DNA from 3 places in the Aquabacterium sp. G14 genome. Region 3 is predicted to be linked to each of the others. Evidence: predicted binding sites of a transcription regulator. Region 3 holds the regulator's gene; each other region holds the start of a gene.

Region 1 (10,274 bases), on a different contig from region 3:
CATGGCCAAGGGGTCGCCCGCCTGGCGCCCGGCGCCCGCGTGGAGGCCACCGCACCCGATGGCTTGGTCGAAGCCTTTTCGTTCCCGGAATGGCCGGGCTTCAATCTGGCCGTGCAGTGGCACCCGGAATGGCAAGCCACCGACAACCCAGTCTCGATGGCGATCTTCCGAGCCTTTGGCATGGCCTGCCGGTCCTGGCGCGCACCGGAGCACACACCAAATCGGCGCGAAGTGTGCACCGGGTGAGCGCAGCCGCCTGCTGCCCCAGATCACCCCCCGGGAGATGAGGACGCACAAAATATTGGCATTGGTCTTGCCTGTCATCAGGCGAGAGCGGTTTGGGCCCCAATGAGCCGGAGCCGAATGATCGGTAGGGTTCCGTGTCAGGCGTGGTCGCCCCCCTGATGGTCTGGTCCGAAAGCAATCGGCCACGGTGACGTGGCTCCACGGAGGGACAAAAGCCCGGGAGATTCTTGTGCAGCGGCACGGGTGTCTCTCGCGTTTTTGCCCCTCCACGGAGTTTGACCATGTTTTCTACCCCGCTCGATAAGCTGCCCCCCGGCCGCTGCGAACCCGCCGGCCTCGGCCCCGGAGGATGCCATCGCCCACTGGCGGCAGTACCCGTCCGCCGCGCTGGCGGGTGTGCCGCCTGATGCGATCCTGTGGTCCGAGACCTTGCCCGGTGACGCCCATTGGTCGTGGCGCCTGCGCCGTGGTACTGCCTTGCGCTTTGTGGCGCTGGGCGCCACCGCACAACGCTGGGCCAATGTGGGGGACGCGGCAGCCGCCTTGCACGCGCCCGATGCGAGCCGCAGCGGCACCGTGCATCTGGCCGTGTGTGAGGCACACCTCAGCGGCCTGCCGCTTAACCCCCAGCTCACCTCGCGCGGCGCCCGCCTGGTGGCCACCACCACCTCGGCGCCTCAGTATCGGCTTTATGCATTGCCGGGTGGACCGATAGCACGGCCCGGCATGATCCGCGTGGCCAAGGGCTGTGAAGCCATCGCGCTCGAAGTGTGGGAGTTTCCAGCATCCGCTTCCGGCAGCTTCGTGGCCGGCATCCCCGCCCCGCTGGGCATCGGCAAGGTCACACTGGCCGATGGCCGCGTGGTTCCAGGCTTCGTCTGCGAAGAGCAGAGCACCGTGGGCGCCACCGACACCAGCGCCTTTGGTGGCTGGAAGGCCTGGTAGGCCCAGCCCTAATCCAGGTGCAGGCGCCAGGGCCTCATGCTGGAAGGCGTGAAGCCATGGTGTGCATACAGCTGGTGGGCCACCGTGTTGTCAGCATCGGTCAGCAGCGTCAGGCGGCGCACGCCCTGCTGCCGCGCCCATCCCAGCGCATGCGCCAGCAAGGCCGAGCCCACGCCCTGCTGACGTGCCTCGGGGTGGACCACCATGTCCTCCAGCCAGGCCACCCGCTCGCCCAAGGCCGTCGAGACTGTGAACAGCAGGTTGACCATGGCCAGCACGCGGTCGCCATCGCGGGCCACCAGGATGGCCCCGGTCTCCGGGTGGGTCAGGATGGCGGCCAGGCCACGCGCCTGGGCCGCTGGATCCGGTGTGAACTCGGCTTCCTGCGCAAACAGCCTTGACAGCAGTTCGCTCAGACTCTCGATATCGGCCTCACGGGCCACCTCACACACGACCATATCCGGCTCCTTCCGGGGATTGATGGGTGAATGATCAGAGCTCTGCAGCCAGCTCGGGCACAGCCACGAACAGGTCAGCTTCCAGACCGAAATCTGCCACCTGGAAGATCGGGGCTTCCGGATCCTTGTTGATGGCCACGATGACTTTCGAATCCTTCATGCCAGCCAAATGCTGGATGGCGCCCGAAATCCCACAGGCGATGTACAAGTCAGGGGCAACGATCTTGCCGGTCTGACCGACCTGCAGGTCGTTGGTGGCGTAGCCCGCGTCCACCGCAGCGCGCGAAGCACCGATGGCAGCGCCCAGCTTGTCAGCCAGCGGGGGCAGCACTTCGTTGAACTTGTCAGCCGAACCCAGGGCACGGCCACCGGACACGATGATCTTGGCAGCGGTCAGCTCAGGACGCTCGGACTTGGTCACCTCACGGCCCACGAAGGACGAGGAACCCGCATCAGCCACGGCAGCCACGGTTTCCACTGCAGCGGCACCACCGGTGGTGGCAGCCGCGTCGAACGCGGTGCCACGCACGGTCAGCACCTTCACCGCGTCAGCCGATTGCACGGTGGCAATGGCGTTACCGGCGTAGATCGGACGCTCGAACGTATCGGCGGAGACCACCTTGGTGATTTCCGAAACCTGACCCACGTCCAGCTTGGCAGCCACGCGGGGGGCCACGTTCTTGCCCGTGGCGGTCGCAGGGAACAGGAGGTGGCTGTAGCTACCAGCCACGGCCAGCACTTGAGCGGCCACGTTTTCAGCCAGGCCTTCAGCGAACTGGGCGCCGTCGGCGTGCAGCACCTTGGAAACGCCAGCGATCTGAGCGGCAGCAGCTGCGGCGGCACCAGCGTTGGCACCAGCGACCAGCACGTGCACATCGCCACCCAGGGCCTTGGCAGCGGTCACCACGTTCAGGGTGGCGGCCTTGATGCTGTTGTTGTCGTGATCAGCAATAACGAGAGCGGTCATGGGTTATCTCCTCAGATCACTTTGGCGACGTTCTTGAGCTTGTCGACCAGGGTCGCCACATCGGCCACCTTGATGCCTGCCGAGCGCTTGGCAGGCTCTTCGACCTTCAGGGTCTTGATGCGCGGGGCCACGTCTACACCCAGGTCGGCCGGCTTGACGGTCTCCAAGGGCTTCTTCTTGGCCTTCATGATGTTAGGCAGCGTGACGTAGCGCGGCTCGTTCAGACGCAGGTCGGTCGTCACGACAGCAGGCAACTTCAGCTTCACGGTTTCCAGACCACCGTCAACTTCACGGGTCACGATGGCGAAACCATCGGCCACTTCCACCTTGGAAGCGAACGTGCCTTGCGGCAGGTCAGCCAGGGCAGCCAGCATCTGGCCAGTCTGGTTGCTGTCGTCGTCAATGGCTTGCTTGCCCAGGATGATCAGGTCGGGCTTTTCCTTGTCGACCAGCGCCTTCAGCACCTTGGCCACGGCCAGGGGCTGCACTTCAGCGTCGGTTTCGACCAGGATGCCGCGGTCAGCACCGATGGCCATGGCGGTGCGCAGGGTTTCCTGGCACTGGGCCGGGCCCACGGAGACAGCGATGATCTCGGTGACCACGCCCTTTTCCTTCAGGCGGGTGGCTTCTTCAACGGCGATTTCGTCGAAGGGGTTCATGGACATCTTGACGTTGGCGATGTCGACACCAGAGCCGTCAGACTTCACGCGAACTTTCACGTTGTAGTCCACAACCCGCTTGACGGGGACAATGACTTTCATGGCAGTACCTGGAGATCACAGGGGAGTTGAGCAGCCTTGTTTATGGCATGGGCCCCGCTCCGATCGTGCAATATCGGCACAACTGATGGACAGCTTCGGTCCAGGTGCAGCAGGTCCGCACCAACAGACGCGGCGCCACAAGGGCGCCGTGCCGGGGTCACGATCGACCCCATGAGAGAACGCGAGCGATCAGAGGTGGTAAGCCTGCTCGCCGTGAGAAGTCAGGTCCAGGCCTTCACGCTCCTCGTCTTCACTGACCCGCAGACCCAGGGTCAGGTCGGCGATCTTGAAGGCGATGAAGGAGACGACGCCCGACCACACCACCGCCACGCCCACGCCCCACAACTGGCTGACGACCTGAGTGCCGATGCTGTACTCGCCGACGGCATTGGCCACGTAGTCGTACACGCCGGTCCCGCCCAGGGCCGGAGCGGCGAACACGCCCGTCAGGATGGCGCCCAGGATGCCGCCGACACCGTGCAGACCGAACACGTCCAGGCTGTCGTCCACGCCCAGCATGCGCTTGAGGCCGTTGACACCCCAGTAGCAGACCGCGCCGGCCAGCAGGCCGATGACCATGCTGCCCATCACGCCCACGAAGCCACAGGCCGGGGTGATGGCCACCAGGCCAGCGATGGCGCCGGAGGCGGCCCCCAGCATCGAGGGCTTGCGCTTGACCGCCCACTCGACTGCGGTCCACGACACCGTCGCGGCGCAGGTGGCCAGGAAGGTGTTGAGGAAGGCCAGGCCGGCGGTGCCGGAGGCTTCGAGGTTGGAGCCCACGTTGAAGCCGAACCAGCCCACCCACAGCAGCGAAGCGCCGATCATGGTCATGGTCAGGCTGTGCGGGGCCATCTGCTCTTTGCCAAAGCCCACGCGCTTGCCGATCAGGAAGGCGCCCACCAGGCCGGCCATGGCCGCGTTGATGTGCACCACGGTGCCACCAGCAAAGTCGATGGCGCCCTTTTGGAACAGGAAGCCCGCGGTGGCGGTGGCCGCTTCGGCTGCAGCAGCGCTGGTGTAGGCGTCCGGACCTGCCCAGTACCAGACCATGTGCGCCAAGGGCAGATAGCTGAAGGTGAACCACAGCACCATGAACAGCAGCAAGGCCGAGAACCTCACGCGCTCGGCCACCGCACCAATGATCAGCGCCGGGGTGATGGCCGCAAAGGTCATCTGGAAGGCGATGTACATGTACTCCGGCACGGCCACGCCTTTGCTGAAGGTGGCCGCCAGCGATTCCGCCGTCACCCCCTTGAGGAAGAGCTTGTCAAAGCCACCGATGAAGGCATTGCCTTCGGTGAAGGCCAGGCTGTAGCCATAGACACACCACAGCATGCCCAGCAAGGCGAAGGTCACCATGACCTGCATCATCACCGACAGCATGTTCTTGGCGCGGACCATGCCGCCGTAGAACAGCGGCAGACCCGGCACGGCCATCATGATCACCAGCAGCGTGGCCACGATCATCCAGGCCGAATCGCCCTTGTTGACCGTGGGGGTGGCCGCTGGCGGTGGGGCGACCGAGGCCGCAGGGGCCACCGGGACCGCGAGGTCCGCCGTGGCGGTGGCCGGGGCCGTGAGCACGGCCACCGGTGCGGAAGCGGTGACCGCCGCCGGGGCCTCCTCGGCCTGGGCCGAGGAGAGCAAGGCACCGCACAAGGCCAGTGCCGCAAAGATCTGTTTCAACATGGATGCTCCTGTTGTGTGACGGCGGCTCACAGCGCCTGGTCGTCGGTTTCACCCGTGCGGATGCGCACGGCCGCGTCCAGAGGCATCACGAAGATCTTGCCGTCTCCGATCTTGCCCGTGTAGGCGGCCTTCTGGATGACCTCGGTGACACGCTCGACTTCATCGGCCGAAACGGCCACCTCCAGCTTGACCTTGGGCAGGAAGTCCACAACGTACTCGGCCCCGCGATACAACTCGGTGTGCCCCTTCTGACGACCAAACCCCTTCACTTCCGAGACAGTGATGCCCTGCACACCTGCGGTGGCCAAGGCGCTTCTCACGTCATCGAGTTTGAATGGCTTGATCACGGCAGTGATCAACTTCATAGCGACTCCAGCGTTGGTGCCGCCAGACCGTCTGGCAGCGTCACAGCCTGCAAAGCAACCCACATGCCAGAGTTTCACCATGGTTGACAACAATGAATGCCAGGAAACAAATCCAAAGCGGTGCAGGCGGCCTGATCTGGGCCAGCCATGCACCGCTTTGGTCGAGGCAGGGAGACGTGCTGGTGCTCAGCGGGGGCGCAGGCTCGGCAATTGCGCCAGTGCGGTACCCAGCATCTGCTGCAGCAAAGGCTGGATCTGCGCAGCCCGGTCCGGCACATAGGCAAAGGGCGCGTCCTCCTGCATGTACAGCATCTGGCTCATCTCCAGCTGGATGGCATGCACGTGCTGCTGCGGCTGGCCGTAGTGCCGGGTGATGTAGCCGCCCTTGAAGCGACCATTGAGCACATGGCTGTAGGCACTGCGGCGCACCACCGCCATCACAGCCTCGATCAAGGCCGGATCGCAGCTGCGCCCATCGGCCGTGCCGAAGTTGAGGTCGGGCAGACGGCCCTCGAACAGGCGGGGCAGCAAGCTGGCGATGGAGTGGGCGTCCCACAGCAGCACCGCGCCGTGCTGGGCTTTCAGGCGGTCGAGCTCGGTGCGGATCTGTTGGTGGTAGGGCTGCCAATAGCGTGCCAGACGCCGGGCCTGCTCGGCCGCATCGGGCCCCTGACCCGACCGGTACAGGGACTCACCGCGGAAGGTGTCGAGCGGGCACAGCGTGGTGGTGGTCTGGCCGGGGTAGAGGCTCTGACCATCGGGCGGGCGGTTCAGGTCGATCACATAGCGCGACACCCGGGCCTGGATGACCGAAGCGCCCAGGGCCCGCGCAAAGCCATAGAGCTGGTCCAGGTGCCAGTCGGTGTCTTGCTTGAGGGTGGCCACCTCGGCCATGTCCGCCTGCAGCTCAGGCGGGATCTCGGTGCCCAGGTGCGGGATGGAGATCAGCAGGGGCTGGGTGCCCGGGGTGAAGTCAAAGGTCGGTTCAGACAGGGGCAGGGGATGGCTCACAGGGATTCCTCATCAGGACAAGACAGGGCGCTGGCGGGCAGCGCCGACAGACAGTGGCGGATGGCCGGGGCGGTGTCGTGGCGGATGACCTCGCGGGTGACCCGCACCACGTCGTCGTCCAGCCCAGCCCATTCACCTTCGCGCGACAACAGAAAGAAGTGCCGCTGCCCCAGGCGCGCCGGCGGCAGTGGCATGACCTGCACGGCGTCCAGGTACTGGCGCGACTGCCACAGGCACAGCGGTGTGCTCAGCGCCCAGCCCAGGCCGGAGGCCACCAGGCTCAGCAGCGGATCGGTGGCGTCGAACTCGTAGCAGCGCGGGGCCTGCACACCCACATGGCGCAGGTAGCGCTCGATCTGCTGGCCGATCACCGAGCGCTGGCTGTAGCGGATCAGCGGCAGCGCGCCGGCAGCGGCCGACAGCGCCTGCAAGGTGTGCAGCGGCGGCACCGGGTGGTCCTTCGGGTAGACGGCCACCCAGGACTCCGAGAACAGCAGACGCTGCACCACCCGCGGGTCCTGCACGCCCGCATCGGTGCAGATCACCATGTCGAGCTCGCGTGCCAGCATCTGGCCGGCCAGGGTCGGCGTCAACCCTGACCACATCTGGATCTGCCGGGCCTGGCCCGCCATGGCGCGGATCAGCTTCGGCCCGACCGTGGCGGCAAACGAGTCCACACAGCCCAGGCGGATCTGGGCCAGCTCCTGACGGGCCGAGGCCCGCACCTGGTCCATCGCGGCGCGCGCCTGCGACAGCAACCGGGCGGCGACCTCGTGCAGGACATGGCCCGCGTGCGTGGGCCGGGCCGGCCGCACCTCGCGGTCCATCAACTGCAGCCCCAGGTCTTCTTCCAAGGACTTGATGGCCTGGCTGACCGCACTCTGGCTCAGGCCCAGGCGCTCGGCGGCCAGCACCATGGAGTTCGCCTCGCACACGGCGACGAAGGTTTCCAGCGCACGCAGATCGGGCATGCCCAGCGTGCGACGGGGGGTGGCGGGGGGACGGGGGTCGGCCATGGAGCGCATCCTCGGTGAAGGGCGGGCGCGCGGCGGCAACTTCAGAGAAACCGCAGCACAGCATTTATTTCGCTTCACTTGCAAGTCGGATGCCAGAGGCGACCTAGGCTGAACCCATTGCAACCTCCCTGCCCCCTTGAAAGGCTGTCCATGGAAAGCTTTGATGCCATCGTGATCGGTGCCGGCGTGATCGGCTCCTCGGTCGCCTACCACCTCGCCCGTCTGGGCGCCAAGAAGGTGCTGGTGCTCGAACGCCTGCAGATCGGTGCGGGCACCAGCACCCAGTCGTCCGGCATCCTGCGCACGCACTACTCGGTGATCGAGAACGTCGAGCTGGCGCGCCGCTCCTGGTCGGTGTTCACGAACTTTGCCGAGTACCTGCAAGACGAGGACGCCGCCAGCGGCCTGGTCCGGTGCGGCTACCTGATCTGCGCCCCCGACGGCGCCAAGCTGGCCCCGCTGCAGGCCGCCCTCGAAGGGCAACGCGCCAAGGGCATCGACGTGCAGTTCCTGGGCCGCGAAGAGGCCCGCTCGCTGCTGCCCATCGCCCGCTTCGATGACGCGGCCCTGATCGGCTACGAACCCGAAGCCGGCTTTGCCGACGCCTACCTCGTGGCCACCAGCTTTGCCCGCACCGCTCGCCGCCTGGGCGTGAAGATCATGGAGGGGGTGAGCGTCGAGCGCCTGCTGGTGGACAACGGCAAGGTCTATGGCGTCGAGACCACCCAAGGCAGCTTCCGCAGCGACACCGTCATCAGCACCCAGAACATCTGGGCCACCGACATCGAACGCTGGACGGGCATCCCCACCCCGGTCGTGCCCGAACGCCACACCGTGCTGGCCCTGGAATGCGAGGACGCGGCCTACACCTTCAAGATGCCCGTGTTCAAGGACCTCGGCTCGCCCGGCATGCTGTACTGTCGCAGCTATGGCGGCAACCAGATGCTGGTCAGCGAAGGCACGGTGGGCGAGACCCTGGCCACCCCGGACAACGAGCAAGGCGACATCTCGATGGACTATGTGGTCGACATCGGTACGCAGGTGGCCGAGCGCTTCCCGGCCTACGAGGCCGCCGGCCTGGCCTCGTCGTGGACCGGCGTGTACGACGTGACCCCGGACTGGAACCCGGTGCTGGGCCGCCTGCCCGGCATCGAGGGCCTGATCGTGGGCTACGGCTTCTCAGGCCACGGCTTCAAGCTCTCGCCGGGCGTGGGCCGGGTCCTCGCGCAGGAAGCCCTGCGCCTGCCCACCGATGTGCCCCTGACCCCCTATGCCCTGGAGCGCTTCGCCTCCGGCCAGTTGCTCACGGGCAAGTACGGCCTGGGCGCGGTGTCCTGAACCGAGACGGGGGGAGCGGCCATGCACGTCACCGCCCTGCCTGCCGGCCTGAGGCGCTTCACCCTGGCCGACCTGCCGCGCGAGCGCTGGCGCAACGGCGCGGGCTGGACCCGCACCGTGGCCAGCGCCGAAGGCACCGCCCCCCATGCCCCGCCCGACTGGCGCGTGAGCCTGGCCGAGATCAGCCAGGGGGCGCCTTTCTCTCTCTTTCCCGGTCTGGCGCGCACCGCCGTGCTGGCCAAAGGGGGCCCCGTTCTGCTGAGAGGCTCAGTGCCTGAGCCTGATGGCCGCACACGACAATGGCCACTGAACATCCCCGGTGACCTGGCCCATTTCGCCGGCGAGATGCCGATGGACAACGCGCCGCCCGAGCACGAGGCCCTGATCTGGAACGTGATGGCCCGCCGTGGCCACGTGCAGGCCACGGTGCAGGTGCATCAGGGCCTGCCGCTCACGCTGCCCCCCACCGGCCACACCCTGGTCTGGGTGCTGCACGGCACCTTCCACGTGGCGACACCCCAGGGCCACGACCTCTTCCTGCTCGGTGCCGATGAAGGTCTGCACCACCAGGGCACGCCTGCAGGCCTCACCCTGACGCCCGCCTCGCCCGAGGCTCGGCTGGTCTGCACTCAGCTGCGCTGAGCGCGCGCCCGCTCAATCCGCCTGACGCGGATAGATGATCACCGACAGGAACTTGATCGGGCACTTGAGCAGCTGCTCCGGGCCATGCGGCACCTCGCCCTGGAAGGTCAGGGCATCCCCCGGCTCCAGCACATAGGTCTCCTGCCCGACGCGGTATTCGATCCGCCCCTGCAACATGTAGATGAACTCGGTGCCCGGGTGCTCGAAGGTCGGGTAGCGCTCGGTGTCATCCTCAATGGTGATCAGGAAGGGCTCGAACAGCTTGACCGGCCCCTGGTCATACGCCAGCAGGTGGTAGCTGTGCCCGCTCTTGGTGCCACGACGCACCACTTCCATGCCGGCGCCCTTCTTGATGTGCTGCGCAGCGGCCGATGTCGTGTCGTACTTGCTGAACAGCATCGACATCGACACCCCCAGGGCCCGCGCAATGCGCGCCAAGGTGTCCATGCCCGCCGAGGTTTGCCCGTTCTCGATCTTCGACAGCATGCCGCGACTGATCCCGGCCTGTTCGGCCACCTGCGCCAAGGTCAAACCGTGCTTCTGACGCAACTCGCGGATGGCCGCACCGACCGTCTCCTCCAGCGAGGGCAAGTTCCCGCCCTGATCCCGTTCCAAGCCTGACTCCTCTCACATGCAGCTGGCAGTCAGTGTATGCGCAGACCTGGCCGATCACCAAAATGGAGTTTCCTCGCAGGCACGCTTGTTGCATAACAGGAAACACCGCCATCCCCTCACCTGAAGGAGTCCTGCCTTGAACGCCGCGATGCCCTACCCCCTCCCCCTCGACGCCCCACCCGGCGAATTGGTGCCCCCAGTCCGCTTTGACACCGTGC
Region 2 (10,274 bases), on a different contig from region 3:
TGCTGCTGCCCCTGCAAATCCTGTCCGGCGGCATGACACCGCGCGAGAGCATGCCGGACCTGGTGCGCTACCTCATGATGGGCGCGCCCACCACGCACTTCGTCAGCTTTGCCCAAGCCATCCTCTACCGAGGTGCTGACCTGAGCATCGTGTGGCCCCAATTCGCGGCCATCGGGTTGATCGGAACCGCCTTCTTCGTAGCGGCCCTCAAACGCTTCCGCAGCACGGTCAGCAGCATGCAAAGCTGAACGCCTGCGGGTTGGGCAGGGACCCCACCCTCGCGTTCAGCGAGGCACCTTGACCTTGGGCGCCAACATCACACGGGTCTTGCCACCGGTCGTCACCAGGATCACGGCATCACCCGGCTTGAACGTCTCATTGCCCTCTGCCTGCACGATGGCACGACGTTCACCGGTCGACAACTGCAGCAGGATTTCCACCGCATCCTCACGGGTGCCAAAACGCTCCACGGCATTACCAACCACGGCGCCGACCACGGCACCGGCCACACCGGCCATGGCCGAACCACGGGGGTTGCTTGTGCCGCCAGCACCCGCAATGCCACCAATGACGGCCCCCGTCCCCCCACCAATACCACTTTGGCTGCCCTCGACGACCACGGGGCGCACGTTAAGCACAACCCCATCGGCCACCTGAGACAGGCGTTGGGCATCACCCGGCTTGATCACATCCGGACTGGTGGTCGAACACGCCGCCAACACACACAGCGACACCACAGACAAGGCCTTGGCGGCCACCGACATCATTTGCTTCATACCCACAACCTCGACTCATGATCACCTACGCGCCACATGCATCCATGTGACACCATGCGCTCACTGTAGCCGAGGCAGGCAGGCCGCGCGACCTGTCTCTCACTCGTCCATGCCAAGTTCCTGGATCTTGCGTGTGATGGTATTTCGCCCAATGCCCAACTTCTGAGCCGCCTCAATGCGGCGACCTCGCGTCAACTCCAGCGCCGTGTGAATCATGCAAGCCTCGAATTGGCGAGTCAGTGCGTCCCACACATCCGGCTGACCCACCTCCAGACGATGGCGAGCATCCCGCTCCAGATCACGCAGCCAAGCGGGAGGGGCCGACACGCCCAGCACATCGGTCAGAGACCCGGGTGAAACAGCATCTGACACGCCCGGTAAGTCGTGATGGAAACCGCCAGAAACCGTGCCCACTGGCATGCCCCCGCTGGGGTTCAACAAGGTGTCCCCCAACGAGGCTGGCGCGGAAATCGTCGGCGTTTCGGCCACTGGCAGGCTCGACAAGGCCGATGGCATGCCATTCAACGGCGCCAATGGCGCCAAAGGATCGGCATGGCTGTCCAGCAACTCAGGCGGCAGATCCTTGCTCTCGATCACCTGTGCCGGGGCCATCACCGTCAGCCAGTGGCAAACGTTCTCCAACTGACGCACGTTGCCGGGAAAGTCAAATGCTGCCAAACGCGCCAGTGCCGCCTCGGAGATACGCTTGGCCTCCACACCCAGATCCTTGGCGCTCTTTTGCAGGAAAAACCGCGCCAGCGTTGGAATGTCCTCTCGGCGCTCGCGCAGCGGTGGCAAGCGCAAACGGATCACATTGAGGCGATGGAACAAGTCCTCCCGGAATACGCCCTGCCTCACCCGATCCTCCAGATTCTGGTGAGTCGCCGCAATCACACGCACATTGCTCTTGATCGGGTGATGACCGCCCACGCGGTAGAACTGCCCATCGCTGAGCACCCGTAGCAAACGGGTCTGCAGGTCGAAAGGCATGTCGCCGATTTCGTCGAGGAACAGAGTGCCCCCATCGGCCTGCTCGAAACGTCCACGACGCATCGTCTGCGCACCAGTGAAGGCACCACGCTCATGGCCAAACAGCTCCGACTCCAGCAAGTCCTTTGGAATCGCTGCGGTGTTGATCGCCACGAAGGGCCCGTTGCCACGTGGGCTGTGTTTGTGCAGCGCACGGGCCACCAACTCCTTGCCCGAGCCCGACTCACCGGTGATCAACACCGTCACATTGCTCTGACTCAGTCGCCCAATCGCGCGGAACACATCCTGCATGGCCGGCGCCTGCCCCAGCATCTCGGGCATCTGGGTGACACGCTCATCGATCACCTCCTCGCGCACACTCTCATCCACCGCGCGACGAATCAACTCAATCGCTTTGGGCAGGTCAAAGGGCTTGGGCAGGTACTCGAAGGCACCGCCCTGGAAAGCCGACACCGCGCTGTCCAGATCGGAGTAGGCCGTCATGATGATGACCGGCAGGCCCGGCAGACGTTCTTTGACCTTGCTCAGCAGGTCAATGCCCGAGCCCCCGGGCATGCGGATGTCCGACACCAGCACCTGCGGCTCGTCGTCATTCAGCGCAATCAGCACATCGCGGGGGTTGGTGAAGCTGCGCACGGGAAGTTCCTCGCGCGCCAGTGCCTTCTCGAGCACAAAGCGGATGGATTGGTCGTCGTCAACGATCCAGATGGGTTTCATGCTGTGGACTGGTTAGGGCATCCCGAACCGCATGGATCGCCAGACCGGACTTCAGGGCAGCGGTATCAGGATCTTGAATACCGTGCGTCCGGGCTCGCTTTCACATTCGATGGTGCCTTGATGCTGTTGAACGAAGGTTTGAGCCAAAGTGAGTCCCAGGCCAGAACCCCCGTCACGCCCCGACACCAGCGGGTAAAAAATGCGATCACGGATGGACTCCGGAATCCCCGGGCCGTTGTCTTCGATATGCAAGACCAATGCCAGGCGATGCAACTGACGGTTGATCGTCACCCGGCGCGCCACCCGTGTGCGCAGTGTCAACAAGGCATCCCCGCTTGCGATGCGATCCGTGAGGGCCTGCGCAGCGTTGTGGGCCACATTCAGCACGGTTTGAATCAGCTGCTCGCGGTCACCCCGAAACTCGGGCAAGGACGTGTCGTAATCACGCCATACCCGCAAGCCCCTCGGAAACTCCGCCAGGATCAGCGAGCGCACCCTTTCGCAGACCTCATGGATGTTCACATCACCCACAACATGCGGACGACGGTGCGGGGCCAGCAAGCGGTCCACCAACAGCTGCAGGCGGTCAGCCTCATGGATGATGACCTGGGTGTACTCCGTCAGCGAGCGTGACTCCAACTCCATCTGCAGCAACTGGGCCGCCCCCCGGATGCCCCCCAGCGGGTTCTTGATCTCGTGAGCCAGGTTGCGGATCAACTCCTTGTTCGCCCTGGCTTGGTCGAGCACTCGCTCCTCACGCTCCTGACGCGTCTGCTGCTCGGCTTCAACCAACTCCACCAGCACCAGATCCCCGTGATCCAGTCGGGTGGCAATCACCTGCACCGACATCACCTCCCCCACCTGCAGATGCAGGTGACGACGCAACTCAGCGCTCAGGCGACTGGTCGCGTAATCGTTGCGCGCCACTGCGGCGACGACATCACGCAGCACCGTGGCGTCCACCAACCAGTCGAAAATCGACATGCCCAACATCGCGCGCCGAGACAGCCCCAGAGCCTCTTCAAACGCCGTGTTGGCAAACAGGCACAAGCCATCAGGTGTCACCACAGACACCATGGTGGCCAGATGATCCAGAGTTTCCAGGTTGGCTGGCAGGCTGTATGGCATCAGGCCCAGCTGCCCTTTGTCGTGTGTACTAGGGGATCGCTCCATCCCTGGATCCATGGATACGTTACTTTGCGCCGCCGAACTTGCTCAGCTCTCGCTGCAAAGAGGCCACGTCGGCCTCTTTGCGGGTCAAGGCAGCCTTCATTTCATTGACGCGGTCTTGGTACTTCTGATAGTTACGCTCGTCTCCACGACGCTCCGGCTGCCCCTCGTTGTATTCCTTCTTCAAGGCTTCCAAAGCGGCCTGCTCCTTGCGCAACTCAGCTTCCAAAATGCGACGGGCGTCCGTGTCGCGCGCCTTCTGCTCATCGGAGGCCACCTTGTTTTCAGGCGAACTGCTGGAGCCGGAAGCCCCCGGGCCTCGGGTGCCTGCGCTTGACGAACGCGGCGTGCTCGACTGAATCACCGTGATGGGTGCGCCATCCAGGGTCTTGCAACCTTTGGCTGCCGCCTCCTTGGGCGAGAGCGCATCGGTATACAGGTTCCCTGGGCAGCGGTACACCTGCGCATACGCTCCCGCCACCGGGGCCAGCGCCAAAGCCAGCCAAGCGATCGGGCGCCATGCCCGTGAGAAAGCGTGCGAAGGTGACAAGGTGAAGTGCATCATGTCCGGTGAGTGTCGTTCTGAGCCTGAAGTGCGATCCCAGTATGCCCCAGCGGTTCCGCACGCGCAGGCGCCGGAGGCAAGAAAAAAGGGCGACTCACGCCGCCCTTTGTATCGGGATGTCACTCCCAGGCCCGGTCCCGAAGGATCACAGGCTGTAGTACATGTCGAACTCGACCGGGTGAGTGGCCATGCGGAAACGGGTCACTTCCTGCATCTTCAGTTCAATGTAGGCGTCGATGTACTCGTTGGTGAACACGCCACCCTTGGTCAGGAACGCGCGGTCCTTGTCCAGGTACTCCAGAGCCTGATCCAGGCTGTGGCAGACGGTCGGCACCAGAGCGTCCTCTTCGGGCGGCAGGTGGTACAGGTCCTTCGTGGCGGCTTCGCCCGGATGGATCTTGTTTTCCACGCCGTCCAGACCAGCCATCATCAGGGCCGAGAAGGCCAGGTACGGGTTGGCGGAAGGATCGGGGAAACGTGCTTCGATACGACGGCCCTTCGGGTTGGCGACGTAAGGAATACGGATCGAGGCCGAGCGGTTCTTGGCCGAGTAAGCCAGCTTCACCGGAGCTTCGAAGCCAGGCACCAGACGCTTGTACGAGTTCGTACCGGGGTTGGTGATGGCGTTCAGAGCACGGGCGTGCTTGATGATGCCGCCGATGTAGTACAGGGCGAATTCGCTCAGACCAGCATAGCCGTCGCCAGCGAACAGGTTCTTGCCATCCTTCCAGATGGACTGGTGAACGTGCATGCCGGAACCGTTGTCGCCAACGATGGGCTTGGGCATGAAGGTGGCGGTCTTGCCATAGGCATTGGCCACGTTCACGATCACGTACTTCTGCAGTTGCAGCCAGTCAGCGCGTTCGGTCAGGGTGCTGAAGCGGGTGCCGATTTCCATTTGGCCGGCGTTGGCCACTTCATGGTGGTGCACTTCAACGGGAATGCCCAGGCTTTCCAGGATCAGGCACATTTCCGAGCGCATGTCGTGACCGGAGTCCACGGGAGGCACGGGGAAGTAGCCGCCCTTGACGGTGGGACGGTAGCCATTGTTGCCGTGCTCGTAAGCGGTACCGGTGTTCCAGGCGCCTTCTTCCGATTCGATCTTGAAGAAGCTGCCGGACATTTCGTTGCCCCAGCGGATCGAGTCGAACACGAAGAACTCGGGTTCCGGACCGAAGTAGGCGGTGTCGCCCAGGCCCGAAGCCTTCAGGTAGGCTTCAGCGCGCTTGGCCAGAGAGCGGGGATCGCGCTCGTAAGGCTTGCCGTCATGCGGATCGATGACATCGCAGGTCAGGATCAGCGTCGGCTCTTCAAAGAAAGGATCGATGTTGGCCGTGTTGGCGTCCGGCATCAGCAGCATGTCGGAGGCTTCGATGCCCTTCCAACCAGCGATCGACGAGCCGTCAAAGGCGTGACCCGATTCGAACTTGTCTTCGTCAAAGTGAGAAACGGGAACCGTGGTGTGCTGCTCTTTGCCGCGGGTGTCGGTAAAACGGAAGTCAACGAACTTGACTTCGTTGTCCTTCACCATCTTCATCACGTCGGCGACGGTCTTGTTGGCCATCAGATGCTCCTAGCCAGAGGCTGAATGTAAAAGCGAGAAATTTGAAGCTGTTTCAAGAGATCCGGAAACAGCGCCCAGTTTACTAGCAGAAAGTGTGCCGACTTACCTTGTTTGGCCCGCGCGCGCAGAAAACGCCCAGAGGTACATGCAGGCACAGGGCTGCACCGAAACAGTGGGAAATGTACCGAGTGGCGCAGCAACTGAACAGCCCCACCCCACGAACGCACCACATCGGTGCACACATGAACTCGAACTCATTGGCGCACCGAAATGGGGCCGGTTTGCGCACCAAACTGGGACAAGCCCTGCAGCAAGGCTTCGAATGCCTGCTCCACCTCCTGCGCCCGCCCCTTCACGCCCAGCTCGATGTGACGCCCATGCTCCGGATGATCCACGCTCGGCAGGCTGAACACCTTGACAGGCGCAAAACGATCCTCGATCGACACCATCAAAGGTGTCAAAGTCGACTCGATCCCACCGTAGACAACGATGGACTTCTCACGCACCTGTACCTTGCCGTGCAAGTCCTGATGCAGGTGATCCAGCGCCCAGCCCATCATCGGCCAAGCCATCACCGGAAACCCCGGAAGGAAATGCACGCGCCCCGCCAGCGTGAAGCCTGGAATGCGGTTGTATGGGTTGGGAATGATGGTGGCCCCCTCCGGAAAGAACCCCATCTGCAAACGGCGCATCGTGTCTGGAGAAACCGGGTCAAATGCCTGGCCGGCCTCTTCAGCCATTTCACGACTGCGTTGCAAGATGAGCTCTTTCGCCTCCGGGTGCAGAACCAGAGAGCGCCCTGCCGCTTGACCCGCACACGCACGGGTATGGTCATCAGGCGTGGCACCAATTCCGCCAAAGGAAAACACGACATCGCCGCTGCTCAGGGCGTGCCGCAGATCCGCCGTGATCCGCTCCGGATCATCGCCGACATAACGAGCCCAGGACAACGCCATGCCACGCTCACCGAGCAATTCGATGGCTTTGCTCAGGTGCTTGTCCTGACGACGTCCACTGAGGATTTCATCGCCAATGATGATGAGTCCGATCATGATGATTCACCCGCCACCAACGGTGGCGTCACAGGTTCGAGAGAAGTGGGAGCCGCACGCATTGCATGCAGCGCCGGCAGCAGGTAGTGCGCAAACCACAAGGCGGCAAACGCAAATACCAAGGTGTAGATCCACACCGACAACAGCAAGATGAAGGGCGCCAACGCCAGGGCCAACACCCCCAAGGCCCACAGGGCCGCCGGTGCCGCGCCCAGATAGCCAACCAAAACCCCCATCGTCAGCAAAGGCGTGCGGTGCGCCTGCATCAACGTCTCGCGTTCTGCTGGCGTCGCAAAGTCCGCCAAGGTGTCGAACACCAACACCCGATAAGTCAGCCAGCCCCAAATCAAAGGTGGCAACACCACGGCCAAAGGAGGCAGCAACCACAGCGGCAAACTCACGGCAAGCATCAGCAGCGCCAGCACCGTCGCGCGGAACGACCACCACAGGCTGTGCCACACAGAAGCCTGATGACGCGACACCATCCCAGGAAAGCGACGGCGTACCACCAGCTTGACCAAGGCTGGCGTCATGAACGCCGCCACCAGCAGCAAGCACATCACCACCACCAGCGGAATGATCACCAGCACCAGGACCAGTGGGGCCACCGCCATTCGCAGTTGTGACAAGCCCCAGCCATCCAGCGCAGCGAGCACATGTTGACTGACGGCCCAGCCATCCAGAAGACCACGCACCCAGGCGACACCATCCGACCAGCCCCACCAGGCCAAACCTCCCAGCACCACGGCGGCCAGCAACAGCGGCAGCAATGACAACCAGATGACCTGCGGCATCAGGCAATATGCTAGGGCACGCCACGCCGCGTCGAGCATGCGGCCCACCACCGGCACGTTCACAGTCACTCCTGGTCTCCGCCCAACAGACCACCCAGCAGCGAACCGCCGGCAACGCCCGTTAGCAGTGAGCCTTCATCACGACCGCGGCCTCCAGCCTGTGGCGCGGCAGCGAAGATGCGAGACGCCAAACGCGAGAACGGCAAGCTCTGCAACCACACGTGCCCAGGCCCGGTCACACGGGCCAGGAACAGCCCCTCACCGCCGAACAAGGCCGTCTTGATCTTGCCAACGTACTGAATGTCGAAATCGACGCCCTGGGTATAGGCCACCACACAGCCGGTGTCGATGTAGAGGGTTTCGCCCGCCTGCAACTCGCGGCGTACCACGGTGCCACCCGCATGCACGAAGGCCATGCCATCGCCTTCAAGCTTTTGCATGATGAAGCCCTCGCCACCGAAGAAGCCCGTGCCCAGTTTTCTCTGCAAGGCAATGCCCAGGGACACCCCCCGCGCTGCGCACAGGAAGGAGTCTTTCTGGCAAATCAGCGTACCCCCCAGTTGCCGCAGGTCCATGGGAAGGATCTTGCCGGGATATGGCGCACCAAACGCCACACGCTTCTTGCCGCTGGCCTGGTTGGTGTAAACCGTCGTGAAGAGGCTTTCTCCGGTGACCAAACGCTTGCCTGCCCCCAACAACTTGCCGAACAGGCCACCACTTTGCTGCGTTGAGCCGTCTCCGAAAACGGTGTCCATCTCGATGCCGGACTCCATGAACATCATGCTGCCGGCCTCGCCAATGGCCGCCTCGCCGGGGTCGAGTTCGACCTCCACGAACTGCATCTCGGCACCCTTGATCTCGTAATCCACCACATCCATGGCCATGACTGAACTCTCCACCCAGTTCCGCACCCCAGGAAGCGGGGTGACACACCCCTCCTGCGGGGAGCAAAATGCCCTGCATCTCACTACAGCAGAGCGAAAACCTGCAATCATTGTGGCCGAGATCTGCCGCCTCTGATGCCGTTCGGCCGGAGCCCCCTGTCTCCTACCCTCTTCGATGTCGCTTCATCTCCCGACCCTGGCCTTGGTGGTGTGCGTGGTGCTCCTGACCACCACCGTCATCATGACGCTGGTGGGCCTGACCCAACGCACTTACCGTGGTTTCTGGTGGTGGACAGCCGCTCAGGGGCTGACTCTGCTGAGTGCCATCTGCCTGCTGTTGCGCGACACCCACCCCTGGCTGCCGGCCCTGTCGGTGTTGCTGTGGTTGCAATGGCCCATGACCATGCTGGTGGGCATGCGGCAGTTCTACGCCCGCACTGACTTCCGCACACCGCAGTGGATGGATGGCGCCCTGCTGGTACTGGGCTTCTGGGCCCTTCTGACCCTTGAGCAACACATGCCCGACGATCTGGGCGCGCGCGTCGCCAGTTTCAGTTTCGTCAGCATCGGCTTTTTCCTGTATGCCGCCTGGCAGATCCACGCCATCCGAGACTGGCGTCAAAGCGTCTATCTGAAGGCTCTGCTGCTCTACCTCGTCTCGGCCGCTCTGATACAGGTGCCTCGGCTTCTTTCCGGCCTCAGCAGTTGGGGAGCCCCTGTCATCGCGCCCGATCACATTCAACAACCTGCGGTGCTCGTGGCCTTGGTGGCTGGCGTGATCTTTTCGGTCTACATCTGTCTGCTGCTCACGTACGAACGCACTGAACACGACCTGCGTGAATCGCATCGGCAGTTGCGCGTCATGGCCGACTTCGACATGCTCACGCAATTGCCTAACCGGCGTCATTTCACCGAAATGGGCGCACAGGCCCTGCGCCTGAGCGCGCCAGGCTCTGCCGCCTTGATGCTGTTTGACATCGACCACTTCAAGCAGATCAATGAACAACATGGTCACGCTGCGGGAGATGAAGCGCTCAAACTCGTGGCAGGCAGTGCCAGACGCCTGCTACGCACCCGTGACCTGATGGGCCGTCTTGGTGGCGACGAGTTCGTCGCGCTGCTGACCGACACCACAGTGAAGGACGCCCTGCACGTGGCACAACGCATGGTGGCGCATGTAGAGCGCAACCGTCGCTCTTTGCAACAACAGCCTTTGAGCATCAGTTTTGGTGTCGTGCAAGTGCAGCCTGACGAGAACCTGACCGATGCCATCCGGCGTGCCTCTCAAGCCTTGGACGAAGCACGCAGCCAGGGCGACTCGCGCTTCGTGTCGGCCGAGGACGATGACGGCCTGCCGGTGTTCTCTCCCAGCCAGACGTTGGGCCACAGCGGCTTCTGAACTGCAGCCGGGCAGGTGGCCGAAGCGGCGACAATCGGGCCATGTCTTCTTACGATGTGGTGGTGATCGGTGCGGGCGCAGCCGGTCTGATGTGTGCGAGCGTGGCGGGTCAGCGCGGCCTGAAGGTCCTGCTGCTGGACCACGCTCCCAAAGTCGCCGAAAAGATCCGCATCTCGGGGGGCGGGCGCTGCAACTTCACCAACCGTGAGGTCACACCCGCCAACTTCCTCAGCGAGAACCCCCACTTCTGCCGCTCGGCCCTGGCGGGCTTCACCCCGCAGGACTTTCTGGCCATGGTCGAACGCCACGGCATCGCCTGGCACGAGAAGCACCGCGGCCAGCTCTTTTGCGACCACAGCGCCA
Region 3 (10,274 bases):
TGCGTCGTTGACCAGGGCCAGGATATTGGCCGGCTTCACGTCGCGGTGGATCAGTCCCTGGCGGTACACATAACCCAACGCCATCGCGCACTTGAAGCCGATTTCCACCACCAGTTCCAGCGGCAGCAACTGATCGGGGCGGCAGAAGGTGCGCAGCGTCGTGCCCGGCACATACTCCATCACCACATAAGGGGACGACGGGTCGGGCACCGCGTCGTAGATGTGCACCACGTTCGGGTGCTGCAGGCGGCCCACCAGGGCGGCCTCGGCCGCAAAGAAGCGCGCGTACACCGGCCCATCGACCGCATCGCTCAGCGCCGACGAGCGCACCCGCTTGATCGCGACATCGCGGTCATGGAAGTCGTCCCGGCACAGGTAGACCTCGCTGGTGGCGCCTTCGCCCAGCTTCTTGATGATCCGGTACTTGCCGATCAAACCGGTGTTGAGGTCAATGTCCAGGTCGCCCATGCTCACCCACTGCTGCCATGTCTGCATCTTTCCACGTTCGGGGCCACTTCACCAGCCGAAAAGACCCGACAGGAGTGTGCAATTGTTCGCACATCATCGCATCCCCGCGGGAAGGCGGTCCGCCCCCGTAGAATTCGCCCATGATCCAAGCCAAGCGTGCCCTTCTTTCTGCCCTGGGTGAAGCCCTGCGCCAGGTGGCGCCCGACGCCGCCGCGTCCTTCACACCGGTTTTCGAGGCCCCCAAGCAGGCCGCCCACGGCGACCTGGCCGTGACCGCGGCCATGCAGCTGGCCAAGCCCCTCAAAAAGAACCCCCGTGAGCTGGCCACCGCCCTGGTCGCCGCACTGGAGGCCCAGCCGGCCGTCCAGCAGTGGGTGAAGCTCCCCATCGAGATCGCTGGCCCCGGTTTCATCAACCTGCGCCTCAAGCCCGAAGCCAAGCAGGCCATCGTTGCCGATGTGCTCACCGAAGGCGACAAGTTCGGCTGGCAGCCCGCCAATGGCCGCAAGGTGCTGGTCGAGTTCGTCTCGGCCAACCCCACCGGCCCGCTGCACGTGGGCCACGGCCGCCAGGGCGCGCTGGGTGATGCCCTGTGCAACCTGTTCGAGACCCAGGGCCAGTCGGTCACCCGCGAGTTCTATTACAACGACGCCGGCGTGCAGATCAGCACCCTGGCCTGGTCCACCCACGCGCGCATCAAAGGCTACAAACCCGGTGACGAGCACTGGCCCGAGTCGGCCTACAACGGTGACTACATTGCCGACATCGCCGCCGACTTCCTCGCCAAGAAGACCGTCAAGGCCGACGACCGCGAGTTCACCGCCTCGGGCGATCCGGAAGACATCGACGGCATCCGCCAGTTCGCCGTGGCCTACCTGCGCCATGAGCAGGACCTGGACCTCAAGGCTTTCGACGTCCGTTTCGACAACTACTACCTCGAATCGAGCCTCTACACCTCGGGCCGCGTCGAGCAGACCGTCCAGAAGCTGGTCGACGCTGGCAAGACCTTCGAGCAAGACGGCGCCCTGTGGCTGCGCTCGACCGACTACGGTGACGACAAGGACCGCGTGATGCGCAAGTCCGAAGGCGGCTACACCTACTTCGTGCCCGATGTGGCCTATCACATCGCCAAGTGGGAGCGCGGTTTCGAACAGTGCGTCAACATCCAGGGATCCGACCACCACGGCACCATCGCCCGCGTGCGCGCTGGCCTGCAAGCCGCTGGTGTCGGCATCCCGCAAGGCTGGCCTGATTACGTGCTGCACAAGATGGTCACCGTGATGAAGAACGGCGAGGAGGTCAAGATCTCCAAGCGTGCCGGCTCTTACGTCACGCTGCGCGACCTGATCGAGTGGACCAGCAAGGATGCGGTGCGCTTCTTCCTGATCAGCCGCAAGGCCGACACCGAGTTCACCTTCGACGTCGACCTGGCCCTCAAGCAGAACGACGAGAACCCGGTGTTCTATGTCCAGTACGCCCACGCCCGCATCCAGTCGGTGCGTGCGCAGTACGCCGACAAGGGCGGAGATTTGAGCGCCCTGGGCGGCGCCAACCTGGCCCTGCTGACGGCCGACACCGAGCTGGCGCTGATGACCAAGCTGGCCGAGTTCCCCGGCATGCTCACCGCCGCGGCTCAGGGATTGGCGCCGCACGACGTCGCCTTCTACCTGCGCGACCTGGCCAGCGCCTTCCACAGCTACTACGCGGCGGAACGTTTCCTGGTCGACGAGGTCGAACTCAGCCGTGCCCGCGTGGCCCTGCTGAGCGCGACCGCGCAGGTGCTGCGCAACGGCCTGTCCCTGCTGGGCGTCAGCGCGCCCGACAAGATGTAAATCACCCCGGTGACCCAGAGAGGATCCCAGTCCATGACCACTCCACGTGCCGCGCAGCGCGGCGGTTTTTTCCTCGGCATGATCGTCGGCCTGTTGATCGGGCTGGCGCTCGCGCTGGGGGTGGCCGTCTACATCACCAAGGTGCCGCTGCCCTTCATCGACAAGGTGCCGCAACGCACCCCCGAGCAGGACGCCGCCGAGATGGAGCACAACAAGAGCTGGGACCCCAACAGCCCGCTGTACGGCAAGAACCCCGCCAAGCCGCGTGCGGTGCCAGCAGCCTCGGCCCCGTCCTCGGCTTCGTCGGCCGAGCCGACCGAAGCCCCGGTGGTGTCTGCTGAGCCGGCGTCGGCGCCTGCCGCAACGGCCTCCAAGCCGGCGGCGGCCAAGGCGGCCAGCGCGCCCGCCTCCAGCGCGCGCAATCCGGCAGCCATCCTGTCCGGTGCGGCGCCCGTGTCCACCGCGCCCGCCTCTGATGCGTTGAGCTACCAGGTGCAGGCCGGTGCCTATGCCAGCCAGGCCGAAGCCGAACAGCAACGTGCCAAGCTGGCCATCATGGGCCTGGAGTCCCGCATCCAGGAGCGCGAGGTCAATGGCCGCACCATGTTCCGGGTGCGCCTGGGGCCCTACGCGCAAAAGGATGCCGCCGAGGAAGTGCGCATCAAGCTGCAAGGCGCCGGGGTGGAGTCCGCCCTGGTGCGCATCCAGAAGTAAGCTGGGGCCACGGCCCCGTGGAAGGTCTGGGCGTTCGCGCCCAACAGAAAGGACGCTAGATGAATCGCCGCGAGTTTTCGATCCACACCCTGGGCGCACTGGGTTTGAGCGCCGGCTTGCCTGGCCTGGCCGTGGCCCAGGGCGGTCCCGTGGAAGGCACCCATTACGTCCGCCTGCCTCAGGCGGCGCCGGTGTCGGCCCCCGCTGGCAAGGTCGAGGTCGTCGAGTTCTTCTGGTACGGCTGCAACCACTGCTACAACTTCGAGCCGTCGCTGGCCGCCTGGGCCGAGAAACTGCCCGCCGATGTCGTGTTCCGACGCGTGCCGGTGGCCTTCCGTGAGAACCCCTTCGGCAACCACCAGCGCCTGTTTTACGCGTTGGAGGCGATGGGCCTGGTGTCCAGCTTGCATCCCAAGGTCTTCCGCGCCATCCACGCCGAAGGCCAGCCACTGGACAAGCCCGAAGCCATCGCCGCTTTCGTTGCTCGCCATGGGGTGGACCAAGCCAAGTTCATGGCCATGTTCAACTCCTTTGCGGTGCAGACCAAGTGCAAGCAGGCCCGCAGCCTGGCCGAGGCCTACAAGATCGACGGCGTGCCCACCCTGGGCATCGCAGGGCGCTATTTCACCTCGGTGTCGCTCAACGGCAACCACGAACGCACGCTGGCGACCACCAACTTCCTGATCAACGCGGCCCGAAAGGGACGCTGAGGCAGTTCCGGAGCGCGCAGGCGCAGGGAAATCGCGTTACTGGCGCGATTTCCCCATGGTTCGTGGCTAAAATCATTGCAAATTCCATGCCGATGATGACGAACCTGTTTTCCCCCTCTCTGTCGCCCCGCTTTGCACGCCTCACGGGCGCGCTGGCGCTGGGGTTGGCGACCCTGTGGTCTGCCCCGGCCAAGGCAGAGAAGGCAGATCGTTTTCAGCCGCTTCACTTTGCTGCCGACGCAGCGCGGGTGGAAGACAACCAGCGCCTCAACATCTTGAGCGGCAACGTCGAGATCACCAAGGGCACCATGGTGGTTCGCGCCGATCGCGTGGAAGTGCGTCAGAACCCCGACGGCACCCAGACGGCGACCGCCATCGGTGGCCCCGGGGGGCGTGCCTTCTTCCGCCAAAAGCGTGACGGGGTGGACGAGTCCATCGAAGGCGAAGCCGAGCGCATCGTCTACGACGGCAAGACCGAGATCGTGCGTTTCACCTCGCGCGCCATCATGCGCCGCCTGCAGGGCAACACCATCAACGATCAGGTCAGCGGCCCCGTCATCGTGTACGACAACAAGACCTCGGTCTTCCAGGTCGTTGGTGGGGGCAGCAGTGGCGGCGCCACCGGCCGTGTCCGGGGGGTGATCACCCCTCGCACCACGCCTGAGGGATCCAGCACCGAAGGCACCCGCTGATGAGCGCCTCGTCGGTCACATCTCCTCGCAGTGAACTCCGCGCCGAGCGCCTCAAAAAGCGCTACGGTGCCCGCACCGTGGTGCACGATGTGCATGTGGCCGTGGCCGCCGGTGAGGTCGTCGGCCTGCTGGGGCCCAACGGGGCCGGCAAAACCACCAGCTTCTACATGATCGTGGGCCTGGTGCCCGCCGATGCTGGCGAGATCACCATCGACGGCCAGCGCGTTGAGCGCCTGCCGATCCACCAGCGCGCGCGCTTGGGCCTGAGCTACCTGCCGCAGGAAGCGTCCATCTTCCGCCAGCTCAATGTCGAGGAGAACATCCGCGCGGTGCTGGAGTTGCAGGTGGACGAGCGCGGCAAGCGCCTGAGCAAAGACGTGATCCAGGAGCGCCTTGACGGCCTGCTGCACGAACTCAGCATCGAGAAGCTGCGCACCAACCCTGCGCTGTCCCTCTCGGGCGGCGAGCGCCGCCGCGTCGAAATTGCCCGCGCCCTCGCCACCCAGCCGCGCTTCATCCTGCTCGACGAGCCCTTTGCGGGCGTCGATCCCATCGCCGTCATCGAGATCCAGCGCATCATCAGCTTCCTCAAGGCGCGCGGCATCGGTGTGCTCATCACCGACCACAACGTCCGCGAAACGCTGGGCATCTGCGACCGCGCCTACATCATCAGTGAAGGTAGCGTCCTGGCCGAAGGCAGCCCGGCTGACATCGTGCACAACGCCGAGGTCCGCAAGGTCTATCTCGGCGAGCACTTCCGCATGTGAGTGACCGGCGCCCATGAAGCCCTCCCTGCAGTTTCGGCTTTCGCAACACCTGGCGCTGACCCCTCAGCTGCAGCAGTCCATCCGGCTCCTGCAGCTGTCCACCCTCGAACTGCACCAGGAAATCGAGCAGATGCTCGAACAAAATCCCTTCCTGGAGCCTGAGGACGATTACTCGCCCATCGAGACCGCGGCCTCACTGGAGTTCGAACGCCAGCGCAACGAGCGCAACAGCAGCGAAGACGCCGGCGCCGAACGTGACAGCGCGCCCGCCGAGGCCGACACCAGCGGCATCGACACCGCCGAGCTGGGCACCACCGAGCGCGAGGACTGGGAAAACGGCACCGAGCGCGACGACTTCGACGGCATCAGCGAAAGCCCGGCCCGCCAAAGCCAGGGCGACGACGACACCGACCCGCTCGAGCGCAACAGCCTGTCCATCACCCTGCAAGAGCACCTGCGTCAGCAATTGCTGGGCACCCGCTTGAGCGACGAGGACATGGCCGCGGTCGACATGCTCATCGAGTCCCTCAACGAGGACGGTTACCTCGCCGACACGCTCGAAGAGATCGCTGCCAGCCTGTTGCCCGACGAGCCGGACGAAGACACCCTCGACGAACTGATGTCGCGCTTGCGCTGCGCACTGGGCTGGCTGCAAAGCCTGGAGCCGGTGGGCGTGGGCGCGCGCAACCTCTCCGAGTGCCTGCTGCTGCAACTGCGCGGTCTGCCCGGCGAGCCCGCTCGCGAGGTCGCCATGGCCATCTGCCGCGAGCATCTTGAGTTGCTGGCCCGTCGCGACTTCAAGAAGCTCATGGCCGCCACCGGCGCCGACGAGGCTCTGCTGAAAGACGCGCAAAGCCTCATCGTCTCGCTCGAGCCTAAACCCGGCCGCGCCTTCACCCGCGCCGAGGCCAACATCATCATCCCGGACGTCATCGTCCAGAAGTCCGGCCGCGGCTGGAAAGTCGTCCTCAACCCGGACGTCATGCCCAAGCTGCGCATCAACGACTACTACGCGCAGGCCTTGCGCTCCAGCCGGGGCGCACGCGGCAGCACGGCCAGCGAAGGTCACGCCAACCTCAATGCCCGCCTGCAAGAGGCCCGCTGGTTCGTCAAGAACATCATGCAGCGCTTCGACACCATCTTGCGTGTCTCGCAGGCCATCGTCGATCGGCAAAAGAACTTCTTCACCCATGGCGAAATCGCCATGAAGCCCCTGGTCCTGCGCGAAATCGCCGACGAACTCGGGCTGCACGAGTCCACCATCTCGCGCGTGACCACCGCCAAGTACATGAACACGCCTTTCGGCACGTTCGAACTCAAGTACTTCTTCGGCTCCTCGCTCAACACCGAGGCAGGTGGCAACGCCTCCAGCACCGCGGTGCGCGCCCTCATCAAACAGCTGGTCGCGGCCGAAGATCCCAAGAAGCCCTTGTCAGACAGCGCCTTGTCCAGCATGCTGGAAGAGCAAGGCATCCAGGTCGCCCGCCGCACCGTCGCCAAATACCGCGAAGCCCTCAAGATCGCGCCTGCGAACCTGCGCAAGGCCTTGTGAGTGCACGTGATGGGTGGGGGCGCAGGCCGGGCGCTTCGCTGTCGCGATCCTGTCCCGCGCCGCAACGGCCCCTGATTCATTGACCATGCTTTACCGCCTCCAAGACCTTGTCGACCTCTTGCCCTGGCAGGACTGGGCCGCCTTGGCCCTGTTCGTGTTCGGCTGGATCGGCTATGCCCAGTTCGCCAGCCGCCGTGCCCGCGTTGAAAGCACCCTGCTGTCCAGCACCAATCACTACCGTCGCCTGTGGATGATCCAGGTCACCCACCGTGACCAGCGCGTGGTCGATGCCGCCATCACGCAGAACCTCGCCAGCAGCCCTGGCTTCTGGGCCTCCACCACCATTCTGGTACTCGGTGGTCTGCTTGCCGTGCTCGGCACCACCGAAAAGGCCAGTGAATTCGTCAGCGATCTGCCTTTTGCCGTGCGCACCTCCATGCAGGTTCTCGACATCAAGCTCATCGTCCTGCTGGCCGTCTTCATCTACGCCTTCTTCCGCTTCACCTGGTCCATGCGCGTCTATTCCTTCGGTGCGATCCTGGTCGGTGCGGCGCCCAATGTGGATGTGTTCAACCAAGGCGAGGCCGACCGTCAGGAGTTTGGCGACCGCGCCGGCAAGCTCATGGGCATGGCCGCCGAAAGCTTCGCCGACGGCCTGCGTGCCTACTACATGTCCTTCGCGGTCATCGCCTGGCTGGTCTCCCCGGTCGCCTTTGCCCTCGGCACCCTCGCGGTCCTCTGGATCCTGTATCGGCGAGAATTCCGCTCCGACGTGCTGGCGATCCTGCGCCCCTGACCACGTCCCTCCTTCTGTATTGCGACCCCATCATGCCCATCAAGCCCCCCCGCCGCCCCGTCGTGTCCTCGGCCACCGGACGCCCCTCGGGGGACGAGCGCGACCGCACGACGTCGTCCGCCCGCCCATCCCATGGGCGTGACGTGGCGCGAAGTGACGCGCGCGGCAGCGATGCACCAGGGCAGCCCTCCTCCGGGCGTGACCCACGCGCACGTGCCACGCATGGACGTGACCCGCGCGGGCGCGACTCGGCCCGCTCTGACGCCGGTCCCGGCTTCCGCCCTGCGTCGCGGTCGGCCTCCGAAGCCTGGCATGGCGGCGACGAGCGTCGCTATGGCGCTCCCTCCAGCAGTGCAGGTCGTCCCTCATCACGTCAGGCCCCCGAAAGCTGGCGTGCCAGCGACGATCGCCGCCCCAGTGCCGCACCCGGCGGTGCAGGTCGCGGCGCTTCCTCGCGTCCGGCACCCGCTCGCCCCGGCCCTCGCCCCGAGTCGCGCGACTCCGCCCAGCGCCCCGTGCTCGCCGCCGACCGCCCTGCTGCCCTCTACCTGTCCTGCCCCTCCGGCGTCGAATCCCTGCTGGCCACCGAGGCCCGCCGCATCCTCGGTGACGCAGCGCACATCACCGAGTCCCGCGGGGGCATCGAGGTGATCGCGCCCGCGAGCGCATCCCCCACCGAGCGACAGCACACCCTGCGCGACTACGCCATGCGCCTCAACCTCGAGAGTCGTCTGGCCCAACGCGTACTCTGGCGCGTCGCCTCCCGCGTCTACCGCCACGAAGACGACATCTACGTCCTCGCCCGGCAGGTCAACTGGTCCGACTGGATCACGCCGCAGCACACCCTGCGCGTCGACGTCGTCTCCCGCCGCAGCCACCTGCAAAGCCTCAACTTCGCCGGCCTGCGCGTCAAAGATGCCGTCTGCGACGACCTGCGCGAACGCACCGGTGAGCGCCCCAGCGTCGACACCCGCTTCCCCGACCTCGGCCTGGTCCTCTACCTTGACGACCTCGACGCCATCCTCTACGTCGATACCTCCGGCGAGGCTCTGTTCAAGCGCGGCTGGCGTGAAGACACCGGCGAAGCGCCGCTGAAAGAAACCCTGGCCGCCGCCATGCTCGCTGCCGCCGACTGGCAAGGCCGCCCCGAAGACGGCGCCTTGCTCGACCCCTGCTGCGGCGCTGGCACCATCCCGATCGAAGCCGCGCAGATCGCCTGCGGCATCGCCCCGGGACTGCAACGCCGCTTCGCCTTCGAGCGCCTCTTGCCTTTCCGCGCCCACCTGGCCGACTGGCAACGCCTCAAGCAAGCCGCCCGCGACCGCCAGCACCCGCCTCGCGTGCCCATCTACGCTGGCGACGTCGCCTTCCGCATGACCGACTTCGCCACCCGCAACGCCGAGCGCGCTGGCGTGCGCCAGCACATCGAGTTCAAAACCGCCGACGCCCTGCAGCGCCCCGTGCCCTGCGAGCGCGGCGTGCTCATGTTCAACCCGCCCTACGGCGAGCGCATCGACACCAAAGGCTCCGTGCGCAACGCCTACCGTGCCCGCTCCGAAGCCGACGACGAGATGGGTGACGACGCGCCCACGTCCCGTGCCGGCCGCGAGCAATTCCAGGACGACGAAGCCGCCACCTTCTTCCAGCGTCTGTCCTCCCACTGGAAGAAGCAATACCCCGGCTGGACCGCCTGGATCCTCAGCCCGGACATGAAACTGCCCAGCGCCATGCGCCTCAAAGAGAGCCGCCGTGTTGTCATGTTCAACGGCCCCATCGAGTGCCGCCTGTTCCGCTTCGACCTGGTCGCTGGCAGCAACAAGCCTCGCACGAGCACTTCGTCGGACGCGGCGTCACCACCCTCGCAGGCCGACTGACTCGCCCAGCCACCCCTTGACGCACTGGGCATCAAGCGGGCGCTCGCCGGCACACACGGGCCCTGTGTCTGTGTAGGCGCACGCCGCAGGCCTCTTTGCCATGTGGGGTGCCGGGGGACGGTGAAGAGCGCGCCCTCAAGCAGGTGCGTTCAGCCTTCGAACTGCGCACCGAGCACACTGAGCATGGCCAGTGGCGCCGTGTCGGCCCGTAGCACCCGCCGCCCCAGACTCACAGCCGACCAGCCGAGTGACAAAGCCAGCGCCTCTTCCTCGGCGCTCAGCCCCCCCTCCGGCCCACTCAGAAAACACCAATCGCGCGGGACCTTGGCCGCGTCTTGCGGCGCCGCTGTTGCCAGCCATTGCCGCACCGACACGGCGTCTCGCAGACTCAACACCCCACGCATCACCGGCTCCAACTCGGTTCCAGCCTCAGCGGATTGCAGCCAACTGCTCACGCTCCGCACGGGATGCACCTGAGGCACCACCGCCCGGCCACTTTGCTCGCAGGCCGACACGGCCACCGCCTGCCAGTGCGCCACCTTCTTCGCCGCCCGCTCGCCATCCAGTCGCAACACCGATCGTGCGCACACCAGCGGCTGAATGGCATAGACCCCCAACTCCGCCGCTTTCTCTACCAGCGCATCCATCCGGTCATTCGCCGGCATGCCCATCGCCAGCGTCACCCGCACCGGCAACTCCCGAGGCTCGTGCACAGGCTCGCCCAAGGTCACTGTCACCGACTTGCGCCCCATTTCCATCACGGTGGCCAGGCACTCCTGCCCCTGGCCATCAAACAGACGCAGCGCATCCCCCGGCTGCATGCGCAGCACCTGCACATGACGCGCCGCGCCATCGGGCAGCGACACCTC

Evidence for each region. Region 3 encodes sigma-54, which starts transcription at its own class of promoters, with help from an activator protein. Its sites were predicted from a motif close to TGGCANGNAANCTGCTTT; they were not measured.
Region 1: a site for sigma-54 is predicted at 5,486-5,503, ahead of glnK (P-II family nitrogen regulator). Genes of this name have one in related genera too.
Region 2: a site for sigma-54 is predicted at 5,865-5,882, ahead of glnA (type I glutamate--ammonia ligase). Genes of this name have one in related genera too.

The regions. Positions count from the first base shown of each region.
Region 1 is NZ_JBBEYB010000006.1:28,214-38,487, forward strand. It holds gene WIT60_RS08260 (gamma-glutamyl-gamma-aminobutyrate hydrolase family protein) at 1-246, shown strand, start outside; guanidine-I (ykkC/yxkD leader) riboswitch at 360-471, shown strand; gene WIT60_RS08265 (allophanate hydrolase-related protein) at 643-1,191, shown strand; gene WIT60_RS08270 (GNAT family N-acetyltransferase) at 1,200-1,649, opposite strand; gene WIT60_RS08275 (electron transfer flavoprotein subunit alpha/FixB family protein) at 1,684-2,616, opposite strand; gene WIT60_RS08280 (electron transfer flavoprotein subunit beta/FixA family protein) at 2,628-3,377, opposite strand; gene WIT60_RS08285 (ammonium transporter) at 3,567-5,069, opposite strand; gene glnK (P-II family nitrogen regulator) at 5,096-5,434, opposite strand; gene hutG (N-formylglutamate deformylase) at 5,621-6,445, opposite strand; gene WIT60_RS08300 (LysR family transcriptional regulator) at 6,442-7,461, opposite strand; gene WIT60_RS08305 (NAD(P)/FAD-dependent oxidoreductase) at 7,612-8,799, shown strand; gene WIT60_RS08310 (HutD/Ves family protein) at 8,821-9,441, shown strand; gene WIT60_RS08315 (helix-turn-helix domain-containing protein) at 9,454-10,056, opposite strand; gene glnT (type III glutamate--ammonia ligase) at 10,205-10,274, shown strand, end outside.
Region 2 is NZ_JBBEYB010000002.1:283,755-294,028, forward strand. It holds gene WIT60_RS03625 (ABC transporter permease) at 1-248, shown strand, start outside; gene WIT60_RS03630 (hypothetical protein) at 285-776, opposite strand; gene ntrC (nitrogen regulation protein NR(I)) at 876-2,483, opposite strand; gene glnL (nitrogen regulation protein NR(II)) at 2,535-3,611, opposite strand; gene WIT60_RS03645 (HlyD family secretion protein) at 3,676-4,218, opposite strand; gene glnA (type I glutamate--ammonia ligase) at 4,364-5,782, opposite strand; gene WIT60_RS03655 (competence/damage-inducible protein A) at 6,037-6,837, opposite strand; gene WIT60_RS03660 (EI24 domain-containing protein) at 6,831-7,697, opposite strand; gene WIT60_RS03665 (TIGR00266 family protein) at 7,694-8,512, opposite strand; gene WIT60_RS03670 (GGDEF domain-containing protein) at 8,688-9,911, shown strand; gene WIT60_RS03675 (BaiN/RdsA family NAD(P)/FAD-dependent oxidoreductase) at 9,953-10,274, shown strand, end outside.
Region 3 is NZ_JBBEYB010000013.1:5,817-16,090, reverse strand. It holds gene WIT60_RS13215 (protein kinase domain-containing protein) at 1-495, opposite strand, end outside; gene argS (arginine--tRNA ligase) at 609-2,300, shown strand; gene WIT60_RS13205 (SPOR domain-containing protein) at 2,334-3,014, shown strand; gene WIT60_RS13200 (thiol:disulfide interchange protein DsbA/DsbL) at 3,074-3,724, shown strand; gene lptA (lipopolysaccharide transport periplasmic protein LptA) at 3,811-4,416, shown strand; gene lptB (LPS export ABC transporter ATP-binding protein) at 4,416-5,183, shown strand; gene WIT60_RS13185 (RNA polymerase factor sigma-54) at 5,197-6,735, shown strand; gene WIT60_RS13180 (DUF599 domain-containing protein) at 6,821-7,531, shown strand; gene WIT60_RS13175 (THUMP domain-containing class I SAM-dependent RNA methyltransferase) at 7,564-9,405, shown strand; gene WIT60_RS13170 (16S rRNA (uracil(1498)-N(3))-methyltransferase) at 9,555-10,274, opposite strand, start outside.